3 regions of the Streptomyces sp. NBC_01013 genome follow, and region 3 is predicted to be linked to each of the others. Evidence: riboswitches for the same ligand, from Rfam matches in the RefSeq annotation. Region 3 holds a riboswitch; each other region holds the start of a gene.

Region 1 (4,553 bases), 3.5 Mb from region 3:
TGATCGGATCGGTGCAGCGGGCGCTGCGGCTCCTGGAGGCTGTGGGTACCCACCGTGACGGGGCGCCGGCCAAGCAGCTCGCACGGGAGGCCGGACTCCCCCTTCCCACCGCCTACCACCTGCTGCGCACATTGACCCACGAGGGATATCTGCGCCGGGAGAACGGTGTCTTCCTCTTCGGCGCCGCCGCCGAGCGGCTGGTGGACGATGGCGCACTGCAGAATCGTCGCAGCCGAATGACCCAGTCCCTGGGGCGGTGGCGGGACATCATCGGCGCCCCGGTGTACTGCGCCGTCTACCGCGACGGTGAGATCGAACTCGTCGCGGTCGCGGATACCCCGGCCACGCCGGCAGTGGAGGAATGGGCGGCCTTCGGCGAGACGGGCCATGCCCACGCGATCGGTCAGTGTCTGCTGAGCCAGCTTGACGAGCAGGCTCGCGAGGATCACGTGGACCGGCATCCCGTGCGCCCGCTGACCTGTCACTCCGTGCGCGATCGGCCGGCACTCCTTGAGCGACTGCGGTCGATCGAGCGTACGGAACCTGTCATCGAACGACAGGAGTACGCCCTGGGAACGGTCTGCGCGGCCATCCCGATCACGGCCGGATTCACGGCTGCCGCAATGGCCATTTCGGTCCCCCTTGACCAGGAAGAACGGTTGCTCCCCGCAGTCGAACGACTACGTTCCGAAGTGGCCAGCCTCTTGCGTTCGTTCGTGTTCTCTATCAGTATCTGAAAAATCACTCCTTGTGATCTGCTATCGGGTGCACCACGATGGCGTCAATAGGGCCATGGGGGATCATTCCTGGCCAGATTCATCTACTGCGGGGTTGAACGATGCGCGAGTCGGTTCAAGCTGAGGTCATGATGAGCTTCCTCGTCTCCGAGGAGCTCTCTTTCCGTATCCCGGTGGAGCTCCGGTACGAAGTGTGCGATCCGTACGCGATCCGGATGACCTTCCATCTGCCCGGCGACGCCCCCGTCACCTGGGCTTTCGGCCGTGAGCTGCTGCTCGACGGTCTCAACAGCCCCAGTGGTGACGGCGATGTGCACATCGGGCCCACGGAGCCCGAAGGCCTCTCCGACGTCCACATCCGGCTCCAGGTGGGCGCCGACCGTGCGCTGTTCAGGGCCGGCACGGCACCCCTGGTGGCATTCCTCGACCGGACGGACAAGCTCGTGCCGCTCGGCCAGGAGTGCACGCTGGGTGATTTCGAGGGCAATTTGGAAGAGGCACTGGGACGGATTCTGGCCGAGGAGCAGAACGCCGGCTGACGAAGGCGGTGCCCATGGCCTGTATGCCGGTCGAACAGCACACCTGCCGAACGGGTGAATCGCTCTCCGTGTCCGGGCACTCAGGACCTCGTCCGGCGGCGGTGCCCCCTGCCGCTTCGCGCGGATGCCGGAGCTCCGGAATCTGCGGCGAGTCCGGTGCGGTCCGCGGAGACGACCAGTGCCGCGAGCGCGGTGGTCACAGGTACCGAGGCGACCAGTCCGATCGAGCCGATCAGTGTGCGCACGATTTCCTCCGCCACCAGTTCGCTGTTGGCCACCGTCCCCACGCCGCTCTGGGCGATCGAGAACAGCAGCAGCAGTGGAAGCGCGGCGCCCGCATACGCGAGCACCAGGGTGTTGACCACTGAGGCGATGTGGTCGCGCCCGATCCTGATGCCTGCCCGGTAGAGATCCTTCGCGCTCATCGTCGGGTCCGCCTGGTGCAGTTCCCAGACCGCCGAGGTCTGGGTGACCGTCACATCGTCGAGCACCCCCAGGGAACCGATGATGACGCCGGCCAGCAGCAGTCCGCTCATGTCGATGTGCGGATACAGGCCGTGGATGAGGCCGGTGTTGTCGTCGGTGTTCCCGCTCAGAGTCGCCCAGCCGACGAAGAGCGAGCCGAGGAGCCCGATCAGCAGCAGCGAGATCAGGGTGCCGATGACGGCGACGGAGGTGCGGGCTGTCAGTCCATGGCAGATGTAGAGGGCGATCAGCATGATGGCGCTTGCCCCCACGACTGCCACGACCAGCGGGTTCGAGCCCTGCAGAATCCCCGGAAGGATGAACAGGGTCAGGATGGCGAACGACAGGGCGAGTGCCACCAGGGCCATTACCCCGCGCATTCTGCCCACGACGACCACGACCAGCGCGAAGATCCCGGCCAGCAGCATCAACGGGAACTTCCGGTTCACATCGGTGACGGAGTACTGGAGGTCATGGGGCGCGTCGGGGGCGTAGGCGACGACCACCCCCTGCCCGTCCCGTAGTTGCCGGGGCGCGTCGGGCTGGACGACCTCGACGAACTTCCGGCCCTTGTCCTGCCCGCTCGTGATCTCGACGGTGGCCTTCTTGCAGAGGGCGGCCCCTTCGGCCCGCTCGCCCGTGGGCGGTGCGGTCTCAACGCTGAGGGGCAGCTGGGAGGCGTTCACGTCCTTGCAGTCGACTCTGTCGATGTTCACCACCTTGCCCTGTTGGGTCTGCCGGTCGAAGCCGACACCGGTGCGCTCGTGCGCCGGCGCACCACCGGGCCAGAGGACCACGAGCCCGACGACGACCGCGGCCGCGAACGGAATCAGCACGGCGGCGATCACCTTGCGCAGATGGCCGGAGACGGGAGCGGCGGGCCCGTGGCTGTGCGTGTGCGCGTGCTGATGGGCCTGTGTTTCGAAGTCGCTATGAGGGGACGTCACCGGCCGATCATCGCAACTACGGAAGGGCCCTCTGTTCAGTCGGCCGATGAGGGCGCTAGCGTGGTGGCACCTTTGCACACGCGGGAGCTCGGAGCACCGGGCTGAGAGGGCGCTGATCTCCGTACGTCCGTACGGGACTCGCTGCGCCGACCGCCGAACCTGTTACCGGGTAATGCCGGCGTAGGGAGTAGGTCTCATGACCACATCGGACACGCGCACGCCTGCCTCGAATGAGAACGACGAGGCCGGAAAGTCCATCGGATGGCACAAGGGGTACGTCCAGGGCTCACGCCCGGACCTCCGGGTGCCGGTCCGTCAGGTGCACCTCACCAACGGCAAGGACGTGACGCTGTACGACACGTCGGGGCCGTACACCGATCCCTCGACCGAGACGGACGTCCGCCGGGGACTGGCGCCGTTGCGGGAGAACTGGATCATCGCCCGCGGCGACACCGAGGAGTACACGGGCCGTCCCGCACGCCCGGAGGACGACGGGCTGAAGCACACGTCACCGCGCGGTGGGCTGCGCAATCTGGACGCCGTCTTCCCCGGCCGTCCCCGACAGCCCCGGCGCAGCCGGGACGGGCGCCCCGTCACCCAGCTCGCGTACGCCCGGCGGGGCGAGGTGACCCCGGAGATGGAGTACGTGGCGATCCGGGAGAACGTCGAGCCCGAGACCGTGCGCGAAGAGATCGCCGCGGGCCGGGCCGTTCTGCCGGCCAACGTCAACCACCCGGAGATCGAGCCGATGATCATCGGCAAGCGGTTCCTGGTGAAGGTGAACGCCAACATCGGCAACTCCGCGGTCTCGTCCTCCATCGAGGAGGAGGTGGACAAGATGACCTGGGCGACCAAGTGGGGCGCCGACACGGTCATGGATCTGTCCACCGGCCGCAACATTCACACCACCCGTGAGTGGGTTCTTCGCAACTCCCCGGTGCCGATCGGCACCGTGCCGCTCTACCAGGCACTCGAGAAGGTGGACGGCAGGGCGGAGGAGCTGACCTGGGAGATCTACAAGGACACCGTCATCGAGCAGGCCGAGCAGGGCGTCGACTACATGACGGTTCACGCCGGCGTGCGCCTGCCGTACGTGCCGCTGACGGCGCGCCGCAAGACCGGCATCGTCTCCCGGGGCGGCTCGATCATGGCGGCGTGGTGCCTCGCGCACCACACGGAGTCGTTCCTCTACGAGAACTTCGAGGAGCTCTGCGAGATCCTTGCCTCGTACGACGTGACGTACTCCCTGGGCGACGGGCTGCGGCCCGGGTCGATCGCGGACGCCAACGACGAGGCCCAGTTCGCGGAGCTGCGTACGCTCGGCGAGCTGAACGCGGTCGCCAAGCGGTTCGGGGTCCAGACCATGATCGAGGGTCCCGGACACGTTCCGATGCACAAGATCAAGGAGAACATCGACCTCCAGCAGGAGATCTGCGAGGAGGCGCCGTTCTACACCCTCGGCCCCCTGACGACCGATGTGGCGCCGGCGTACGACCACATCACCTCGGGCATCGGTGCGGCGATGATCGCCTGGTGGGGTACGGCGATGCTCTGCTACGTGACGCCCAAGGAGCACCTCGGTCTTCCTGACCGGGACGACGTGAAGACCGGGGTCATCACCTACAAGATCGCGGCCCATGCGGCTGACCTGGCCAAGGGCCACCCGGGGGCGCAGGAGTGGGACGACGCGCTGTCGGACGCCCGGTTCGAGTTCCGATGGGAGGACCAGTTCAATCTGGCCCTCGACCCGGACACCGCACGGGAGTTCCATGACGAGACGCTGCCGGCCGAACCGGCGAAGACGGCGCACTTCTGCTCGATGTGCGGCCCGAAGTTCTGCTCGATGAAGATCTCCCAGGACATCC
Region 2 (4,553 bases), 1.6 Mb from region 3:
TCAAGGACATGGGCACGCTCCTCCCCGGCCACGGGGGGATCATGGACCGGCTGGACTCCTTGCTGCCGACCGCGCCGGTGGTCTGGCTGCTGCTGGTGATCTTCGTCGGCTCCGGCTGACCGGCTGCAGGCGTTTTTTCCGGGTGAGGGCCCGCCGTCCACTGGACGGCGGGCCCTCACTCATGTGCGGGGGAGGGCGGGCCGCCCGTGACGCCAGCACCCGTCAGCCCTGGTTGTGGAGGGCGGAACGCATGTGGTGATGGAGTTCCATGGCCCGGCGGCGCATCCATAGGATCCAGAGGCAGAACGCGGCCACGCCGACGGTGAAGACCAGCGGAAACACCAGCGAGCCGGTGCTCGCGCCGAGGACGAGCATGCCGACCGCGCTCAGACCCATGAAGCCCAGCCAGTACGGCAGCCACCGGCCACCCCGCTCCATCTTCCCCAGCTGATCGTCCACCAGCCGCCGCATCATCGCCCGCTCCTCGGGATCCCGCGGCACCGCACGATGCCGGATCCTGCGGTTGAGGCTGACGACCGCGCGGGGGTCGGCACCGGTGGCGCGGGCGGTTCTGCGGCGCTGAGCAGCGAGGACCCCGATGATCACAGCGGTGTAGAGCAGGCTCTGGGCCACCCATAAGCCCGGATGGTCATTCCGGCGGAACAGGGCGCTGAAGCCCAAGCCCAGCAAGAAGACCACGAGTGCCTGCCCGGCCAGGCTGTGATGGAACCAGTGCTTCACGGTGCGCACGACACGTACCTCCCAAGAATGTGGCGGAATGTCCCTCTCGGGTCCCGGATACCCCGCCCGGCCCGATCCATCGGCACCGTGGCCGGCCGCGTCGCCGCTCGCGTGCCGCCTTCACCGGGAGCCACGAACGGGCTCACCTGTGCGCGTACGGCCCGTGAGGGCCGGCCGCCCGGGGTGCGATCGGTCACTGTCCTGCGTGCGGCCGGGCCGTCGCGGGGCCGTCGCGGGGCCGTCGGCGGCGGCCCGATGACGGACCTCACCGCTGACGAGCACCGGCACCTCGGCGTGTCTGCGACACTGGAGGAACCATGCCTAAGCCCGGAGAACTCACTTTCGTCGCGCCCCGCGGAGCCAAGAAGCCCCCGCGCCACCTCGCCGACCTCACGCCCGCCGAGCGCAAGGAAGCAGTCGCCGCGACCGGCGAGAAGCCTTTCCGCGCGCAGCAGCTCTCGCAGCACTACTTCGCGCGGTATGCGCACGACCCGTCGGAGTGGACCAACATCCCCGCCGGATCGCGCGACAAGCTGGCCGAGGCGTTGTTCCCCGATCTGATGTCCGTGATCCGGCACATCAGCTGCGACGACGACACCACCCGTAAGACGCTGTGGAAGCTGCACGACGGGACGCTGGTCGAGTCGGTGCTGATGCGTTATCCCGAGCGCGTCACGATGTGCATCTCCTCGCAGGCCGGCTGCGGCATGAACTGCCCGTTCTGCGCCACCGGGCAGGCCGGGCTCGACCGCAACCTCTCCACCGCCGAGATCGTCCACCAGATCGTCGACGGTATGCGGGCGCTGCGCGACGGCGAGGTCCCGGGCGGACCGGCCCGGCTCTCCAACATCGTCTTCATGGGTATGGGCGAACCGCTCGCCAACTACAACCGCGTGGTCGGCGCGATCCGTCGGCTGACCGATCCGGAGCCCGACGGGCTCGGCCTCTCGCAGCGCGGGATCACCGTCTCCACCGTCGGCCTCGTCCCCGCGATGCTGCGATTCGCCGACGAGGGCTTCAAGTGCCGTCTCGCCGTCTCGCTGCATGCCCCCGACGACGAGCTGCGTGACACGCTCGTGCCCGTGAACACCCGGTGGAAGGTGCGCGAGGTCCTGGACGCCGCTTGGGAGTACGCGGAGAAGTCCGGCCGCCGCATCTCCATCGAGTACGCGCTGATCCGCGACATCAACGACCAGGCGTGGCGGGGCGACCGGCTCGGCCGGCTGCTCAAGGGCAAGCGGGTTCACGTCAACCTGATCCCGCTCAACCCGACGCCCGGATCGAAGTGGACCGCTTCTCGACCCGAGGACGAGAAGGCGTTCGTCGAGGCGATCGCCGCCCACGGGGTGCCGGTGACCGTGCGGGACACTCGTGGCCAGGAGATCGACGGGGCCTGCGGACAGCTGGCGGCATCCGAGCGCTGAGGCCGAAATCGGCCGTGTAGCCTGGGCTCGAAAGCAACTTCATATTCCGACAGGGGAGCGCCACAGCGCTGAGAGTGCGGCACCGAGAACAGGTTGGCCGCAGACCCTCTGAACCTCGCCCGGGTCATTCCGGGTAGGAAGTTCGGACCTTACTCAAGCTGTTGCGCCCTGCCCGCTTCCGGTTTCCGCCGGTGCGGGCAGGGCCGCGTCTCTTCCTGGTCATACCCAGGAGGAATCACATGAGCACCACCAGGAAGATCGCGGTGACGGCCGTCGCCGCCGCAATCGGCGCGACCGCGCTCACCGGATGCGGCAGCTCCGACGACTCGGCATCGGGTTCCGGTGGAACCCGGGGCACGGGCTCCAAGACCGTCACCCTCGTCAGCCACGACTCCTTCAACGCCTCCAAGGGCGTGCTGAAGGAGTTCACCCGGCAGACCGGTTACACCGTCAAGGTGCTGAAGAGCGGTGACGCGGGCGCGGCACTCAACCAGGAGATCCTGACCAAGGGCTCGCCGCGCGGCGACGTGTTCTTCGGCGTGGACAACACCCTGCTCTCGCGCGCCCTCGACAACGGGCTGTTCACGCCGTACGAGGCCAAGGGCCTCGACCGGGTCGCGGCCGACGTCCAGCTGGACGACAAGCACAGGGTCACCCCGGTCGACACCGGCGACATCTGCGTCAACTACGACAAGAAGTACTTCGCCGACAAGAAGCTCGCTCCGCCGCAGTCCTTCGAGGACCTGGCGAAGCCCGCGTACAAGAACCTCCTCGTCACCGAGAACGCCGCGACCTCCTCGCCCGGCCTCGGGTTCCTCCTCGGCAGCGTTGCCACCTACGGCGCGGACGGCTACCAGGACTACTGGAAGAAGCTGAAGAACAACGGCGTCAAGGTCGTCGACGGTTGGGAGCAGGCGTACAACGAGGAGTTCTCCGGTTCCGCGGGCGGCAAGAAGGCCAAGGCGGACCGGCCGCTCGTCGTCAGTTACGCCTCCAGCCCGCCCGTCGAGGTGCTGTACGCGGACCCGCAGCCGAAGACCGCCCCCACCGGCGTCGCCACCGGGACGTGCTTCCGCCAGATCGAGTTCGCCGGCCTGCTCGACGGGGCGAAGAACGCGGCGGGTGGCAAGGCGCTCCTGGACTTCCTGATCGGCAAGCAGTTCCAGGAGGACATGCCGCTCAACATGTTCGTCAGCCCGGTCACCAAGGGCGCGAAGGTGCCGGACCTCTTCACGAAGTTCGGTGCCACGGTCGACAAGCCGACGACCGTCGCCCCCGACGAGATCGCCAAGAACCGTGAGCAGTGGGTCCAGTCATGGTCCTCGCTCGTAGTGAAGTAGCGAAGACTCCCGCACGCGGACCGGGCGCGCGCGGGAAGGCCGCGCGCGTCCGGTCCCTGCGCGGGGGCGCGGTGCGGCTCGGTCTGATGGCCGTGCCCGTGGCGTTCTTCGCGTTGTTCTTCGCCTATCCCGTCGCCGCGATCGTGGGGCGCGGGCTCAAGGCCGAAGGCGTATGGCAGTTCGGCCGGTTCGGCGAGGTGCTGGGCCGGCCGGACATCCAGAACGTCCTCTGGTTCACGCTCTGGCAGGCCCTCGCCTCGACCGCGTTGACCCTGCTGGTCGCGCTGCCGGGCGCGTACGTCTTCGCGCGGTTCGACTTCCCCGGCAAGCAGGTGCTGCGGGCGGTCGTCACCGTGCCGTTCGTCCTCCCGACCGTTGTCGTCGGCACGGCGTTCCTCGCGCTGCTCGGCCGCGGCGGCTTCCTCGACGGGCTCTGGGGTGTGCGGCTCGACACCACGGTGTGGGCGATCCTGCTGGCCCACGTCTTCTTCAACTACGCCGTCGTCGTGCGCACCGTCGGTGGACTCTGGGCGCAGCTCGACCCCCGGCAGGAGGAGGCCGCGCGGGTCCTCGGCGCGGGGCGTTTCGCCGCTTGGCGCCGTGTCACCCTCCCCGCGCTCGGCCCCGCCGTGGCTGCCGCGGCGCTGATGGTCTTCCTGTTCACCTTCACCTCCTTCGGTGTCGTGCAGATCCTCGGCGGACCGGGCTTCTCCACGCTGGAGGTGGAGATCTACCGGCAGACCGCGCAGTTGCTCGACCTGCCCACGGCTGCCGTGCTGACCCTGGTGCAGTTCGTCGCGGTCGGCGCCGTGCTGGCCGTGCACGCGTGGACCGTGCGGCGCAGGGAGACCGCGCTGAAGCTCGTCGATCCGGCTCAGACGTCCCGCAGGCCGCGCGGAGCGGGCCAGTGGGCGCTGCTCGGAGGCGTGCTGCTGACCGTGCTGGTGCTGATTCTGCTGCCGCTCGGTGTCCTGGTGGAGCGGTCGCTCGATGTGTCCGGCGGCCACGGGTTCGCCTACTACCGTGCGCTGGCCTCGGCGGAGGCGAA
Region 3 (4,553 bases):
GGAGTTGCTGGCCCGGCACGGGACGCACGGTCAGGCCGCGTTCTTCCTCTCCAGCCGGGGCCGGTCCATCGACGACGTGGCCCGGCGGCACGAACGGACCCGGCAGGCCCTGGCCGACGTGGCGGCTGCCGTTCCGCTCCAGTGGCGCCACTCCCGGGTGGAGCGGGCGGACCTGGACCGGTTCCTGTTCGCACCCGAGGACGTGGTGGTCGTCGTCGGCCAGGACGGTCTGGTCGCCAACGCCGCCAAGTACCTCTCCGGGCAGCCGGTCGTGGGCATCGACACCGACCCCGGCCGCAATCCCGGCGTTCTGGTGCGCCACCGCCCGGCCGACGCGGCAGCGCTGCTACGGGCCGCCGTGGCCCCGGGCGCCCCCGCGGACGAGCTGACCATGGTCGAGGCGGTGGCCGACGACACGCAGCGGCTCGTGGCGCTCAACGAGATCTACCTCGGCCCGTCCGGGCACCAGACCGCGCGCTACCGCCTCGGCGTAGGGCCGGCGGACTCCCCCGCCGGGCCGCATGCCTCGTCCACCGAACCGCAGGCCTCGTCCGGCGTGCTGGTCGGCACCGGCACCGGCGCCACCGGGTGGCTGCGCTCCCTGTGGCAGGAACGCCGCAGCGCCCTGCCCCTGCCCGGTCCGTCCGACCCCCGGCTGCTCTGGTTCGTCCGGGAGGCCTGGCCGTCACCGGCCACGGGCACCTCGCTCGTCTCGGGCGAACTGGGCCGCGGGCAGGGGCTGCGGCTGACCGTGGAGTCCGACCGGCTGGTGGTCTTCGGCGATGGCATGGAGGCGGACGCGCTGGAGCTGACGTGGGGGCAGACCGTGCGGCTCGGCATCTCGGCCACCTCGCTGCGACTGGCCGTGTGACCGCCCGCCGGACACCGGCCCCGCACGTAGGCTCGGTGCCCCGTACCGGTCACCGAATCCCACGAGGAACACCATGGACAGCGAAGCGACTTCGCAGATCCCCGCCCGCAACTCCCGCCCGCCCCTGGCCCAAGCGGCTCTGGGTGTCGGCGTGATCGTGCGGGACGGGCAGGGACGGATCCTCCTCGGGCGGCATCACAGCGGCACCTGGGAGCTCCCCGGCGGCAAGGTCGATCCGACGCACGAGTCCATCGCGGCGGCGGCAGTACGTGAGCTCCGGGAAGAGACGGGGCTGGAGGCCGCCGAGCACGAGGTACGCGTGTTCGCGATGCTGCACGACGCGGTGCAGGGGATCAACCGGGTGACCATGGCCGCGCTGTTGACCTCCCGGGACGCCACCGTGCAGGTGACGGAACCCCATCTCATCAGCACCTGGCAGTGGATCCGGCCCGAGGACCTGCCGGCGCCGCTCTTCCACCCCACGGCGCAGATCCTCGCCGCCTGGCGCCCCGATCTCGGGATCACGCACCCTCCCGTGCACCGGCTGGACATCGTGACCGAGAGCACACAGGCATAGCCCTAAATCAATTAATCATTTGCCTAGGGCTCATAGGCAGAGTTAGCGTCGTCCGTATGAAGGCCGTGACCGAACAGGACATCCGCACATCGTTCGTCAACTGCTCCAAGGGAGAAGCCGGGCGTCTGCCGCTGCCCCGCGATCTCGACGAGCTGCCGTGGGACGATCTCGACTTCCTGGGGTGGCGTGATCTCTCTGCCCCGGGGCGCAGCTACATCGTCACCGAGCACGAGGGCCGGCCGACCGGAATCTCGCTGCGCTTCCCCTCCCAGCAGCGCGGTTTCCTCCACCGCAGCATGTGCTCACTGTGTCTGACCACGCACCCGGGCAGCGGAGTCTCCCTGCAGACCGCCCGCAAGGCGGGCCCGGCCGGGCGCGAGGGCAATTCGGTGGGTCTGTACATGTGCACCGACCTGGCGTGCTCGCTCTATGTACGGGGGAAGAAGGCCGTGGCCTCGGGCGCCCGCTTCAAGGAGTCGCTGACCGTGGAGGAGCAGATCGACCGCACGAAGGCCAATCTCTCGGCATACGTCGCCAAGCTCTTCGGCTGAGCGGGGACCGCCGTGCCCGCCCCGGCGCTCCTGCGGTCGGGACGGGCACGACCCTGCGCGCGGAACGGCTGCCCGGACGTGCTGGTACGTGATCCGGCCGGGGCCCGCTGTACGTCCCGCAGCCGTCGAGCCCGGCTCCGACCCGAAGCCGGCGCCGCCCCACCGCAGGCTAATCGCCGCGCAGACCTCCAACACCCGTGACAGCACGATCGGGCACGGCGGCTTCCGCTGCGCGTTCGCTGTCCGACCCGCCGCACCGCGACCCGCGCACGTCCGGCTATTCTGGCCGCCGCACCGGACACGGGGTGCCCCGCACAGGGGCTGAGAACACACCCGTCGAACCTGAACCAGTTAGCACTGGCGGAGGGATGTCTTCATGTCATTGCCGCATGCCCAGGACGAACACGCAGCCGCGGCCCCGCAGCCCGCGTTCCACGGGCGCATGCCCACTGCCGCCGGCGATCTGCGCATCGAAGCGCACGGGATAGCCCCCGTGCCCGAGGGCCGCCGCTACGGCAGGCCCGGAAGGCTGTTCACGGTCTGGTTCGCCCCCAACCTGACGATGACCGGCGTCTTCACCGGCACCGTCGGCATCGCGCTGGGCCTGGACTTCGCCACGGCGCTCACCGCCGTCGCGCTCGGCACGCTCCTCGGTGCCGTGCCCACCGCGTATCTGGGCACCTGGGGCAGCCAGACCGGCGCCGGCCAACTACCTCTCGCCCGGCTGGCGTTCGGCAGGGGTGTCGTGCTGCCCGGCGCACTGCAATGGCTGTCGTCCATCGCCTGGGACGCACTGATCGGCTTGTTCGGCGGTGACGCGCTGGCCCAGCTGTGCGGCTGGCCGTTCTGGCTGGGTGTGCTGGTCATGATGGCTGCCCAGGGTGCGCTCGGCGTCCTGGGGTACGAGGTGATCCACCGGCTCCAAACCATGATGACCTTCGCTCTCGCCGCCGCGTTCGCCGCGCTCTCCACGAAGCTCCTGAACGGTGTGCACCCCGCCGCCACCGGCACGGCGCACGGCGCCGACCGGGCGGGCGCCTTCGTCCTGACCTGCACGATCGCCCTGAGCCTGGCGCTGTCCTGGGCGCCGTACGCCAGCGACTTCAGCCGCTATCTGCCGCGCACGGCGTCCCGGCCGCACATGTTCTGGTGCACGCTCCTCGGGATCAGCTCCTCCTTCGTGGCAGTCCAGGCCCTCGGCCTGTGGGGCGCGTCCGTGTTCACCGACCAGACCGCCCGCGGCATCGACACACTGCTCGGCGGGGGCGCCCTCGGAGCGTTCGGACTGCTCGCCGTGGCGCTGGCCGCACTGTGCAGCAACGCCATGAACGACTACAGCGGATCGCTGGCGTTGCAGACGATGGGGGTCCGCCTGCCGCGTCCCGTGGCCGCGGCACTCGCCGCCGCACTCGGATTCCCGCTCGTGCTGTGGATGCATGCGGCCGACACCACGGCACGCTTCCAGAACGTCCTGCTTCTCGTGGGCTACTGGATCCCCGCGTTCGTCGCGATCGTGGCCGTCGACTGGATCGTCCGGGCCAAGGCCCGCGGCGGTTCCCCCATCGACCTGGCGACCGAGACCTCCCGCCCGCAGCCGTGGTGGCCGGCGCTGACCGCCTTCACCCTCGGCTTCGCGGCGGCGGTGCCTTTCATGAGCACCAGCCTGTACGTGGGTCCGGTCGCGGAGGCGCTGCACGGGGCGGACCTCGCCTACGGTGTGGCGTTCCTCGTGGCCCTGGCGGTCTATGCACCACTTCGCCTGCGCCACCGCCCCTGACGCGGCGGGACGTTCCGGTACGGGCCGACTCCGAGGCCGTGGTCTCCGGACACGGATTCCACGGCCGGAGCCTCAGTTGTCGGCCAGGGTGCGGTCGAGAAGGGGCAGCAGACCGTCCCAATGGCGTTGCAGGGCGGCTGAGTCGAAGGCATCGGTGTCGGACATGGTGAAGCCGTGGACGGTGCCGGGATAGACCTCGGAGGTGTACGTGACGCCCGAGGCTTCGACCTTCTGGTTGAGTTCGGCGAGGGCCTCGGGGGTCAGGTCGGCCTCGGCATGAGCGAAATAGACCTCTCCGGTGAGACGGCGCAGACTGTCGGGCCCGTCGGCGCCCACGGGGCCGTGGAATCCGGCTACGGCGGCCACCTCGCCGGGGTGGGCCACGGCGGTGCGCACCGCAAGGAGGCCGCCGATGCAGTAGCCGGTCACCGCGACCGGTCCGGCGCAGACCTCTGGCTGGTCCGTGAGGAACCGCAGGTAGGCGTCGGCGTCCCTCAGCGCGCGTTCGGCGCTGTGCGCCTCGATCAACGGCATCAGCTGCTCGAAGACCGTCGTGCGGACCTCGTCTCCGATGTGCTCGGGTAGTGCGATCACCGGTGCCGTGCCGGTGCGGTAGAAGATGTTGGGGACGAGCACGTAGTACCCGTGCCCGGCCAGCTCGCGGGCCATCTCCCGCAGCACGGGCCGGATCCCGAAGCCGTCCGGGTACATCAGCACGCCTGGGTACCGCTTGCCGCGGTCGGGAAAAGCGGCGAAAGCGTCGGCCTGGCCGTCCGT

Evidence for each region. A riboswitch is a leader RNA that binds a small molecule or an ion and turns the genes downstream of it on or off. The one in region 3 is predicted to bind thiamine pyrophosphate.
Region 1: another riboswitch for thiamine pyrophosphate. It lies ahead of thiC (phosphomethylpyrimidine synthase ThiC); the one in region 3 lies ahead of OG538_RS02675 (purine-cytosine permease family protein).
Region 2: another riboswitch for thiamine pyrophosphate. It lies ahead of OG538_RS09375 (thiamine ABC transporter substrate binding subunit); the one in region 3 lies ahead of OG538_RS02675 (purine-cytosine permease family protein).

What each region holds. Positions count from the first base shown of each region.
Region 1 is NZ_CP108687.1:4,112,807-4,117,359, reverse strand. Features, by position in the region: gene OG538_RS17810 (IclR family transcriptional regulator) at 1-737, shown strand, start outside; gene OG538_RS17805 (SsgA family sporulation/cell division regulator) at 839-1,276, shown strand; gene OG538_RS17800 (YibE/F family protein) at 1,357-2,688, opposite strand; TPP riboswitch at 2,759-2,892, shown strand; gene thiC (phosphomethylpyrimidine synthase ThiC) at 2,885-4,553, shown strand, end outside.
Region 2 is NZ_CP108687.1:2,211,208-2,215,760, reverse strand. Features, by position in the region: gene OG538_RS09390 (phosphatidate cytidylyltransferase) at 1-119, shown strand, start outside; gene OG538_RS09385 (hypothetical protein) at 223-750, opposite strand; gene rlmN (23S rRNA (adenine(2503)-C(2))-methyltransferase RlmN) at 1,059-2,165, shown strand; TPP riboswitch at 2,207-2,323, shown strand; gene OG538_RS09375 (thiamine ABC transporter substrate binding subunit) at 2,405-3,505, shown strand; gene OG538_RS09370 (ABC transporter permease) at 3,592-4,553, shown strand, end outside.
Region 3 is NZ_CP108687.1:616,318-620,870, forward strand. Features, by position in the region: gene OG538_RS02660 (hypothetical protein) at 1-871, shown strand, start outside; gene OG538_RS02665 (NUDIX hydrolase) at 945-1,448, shown strand; gene OG538_RS02670 (FBP domain-containing protein) at 1,505-1,999, shown strand; TPP riboswitch at 2,291-2,385, shown strand; gene OG538_RS02675 (purine-cytosine permease family protein) at 2,376-3,776, shown strand; gene OG538_RS02680 (dienelactone hydrolase family protein) at 3,849-4,553, opposite strand, start outside.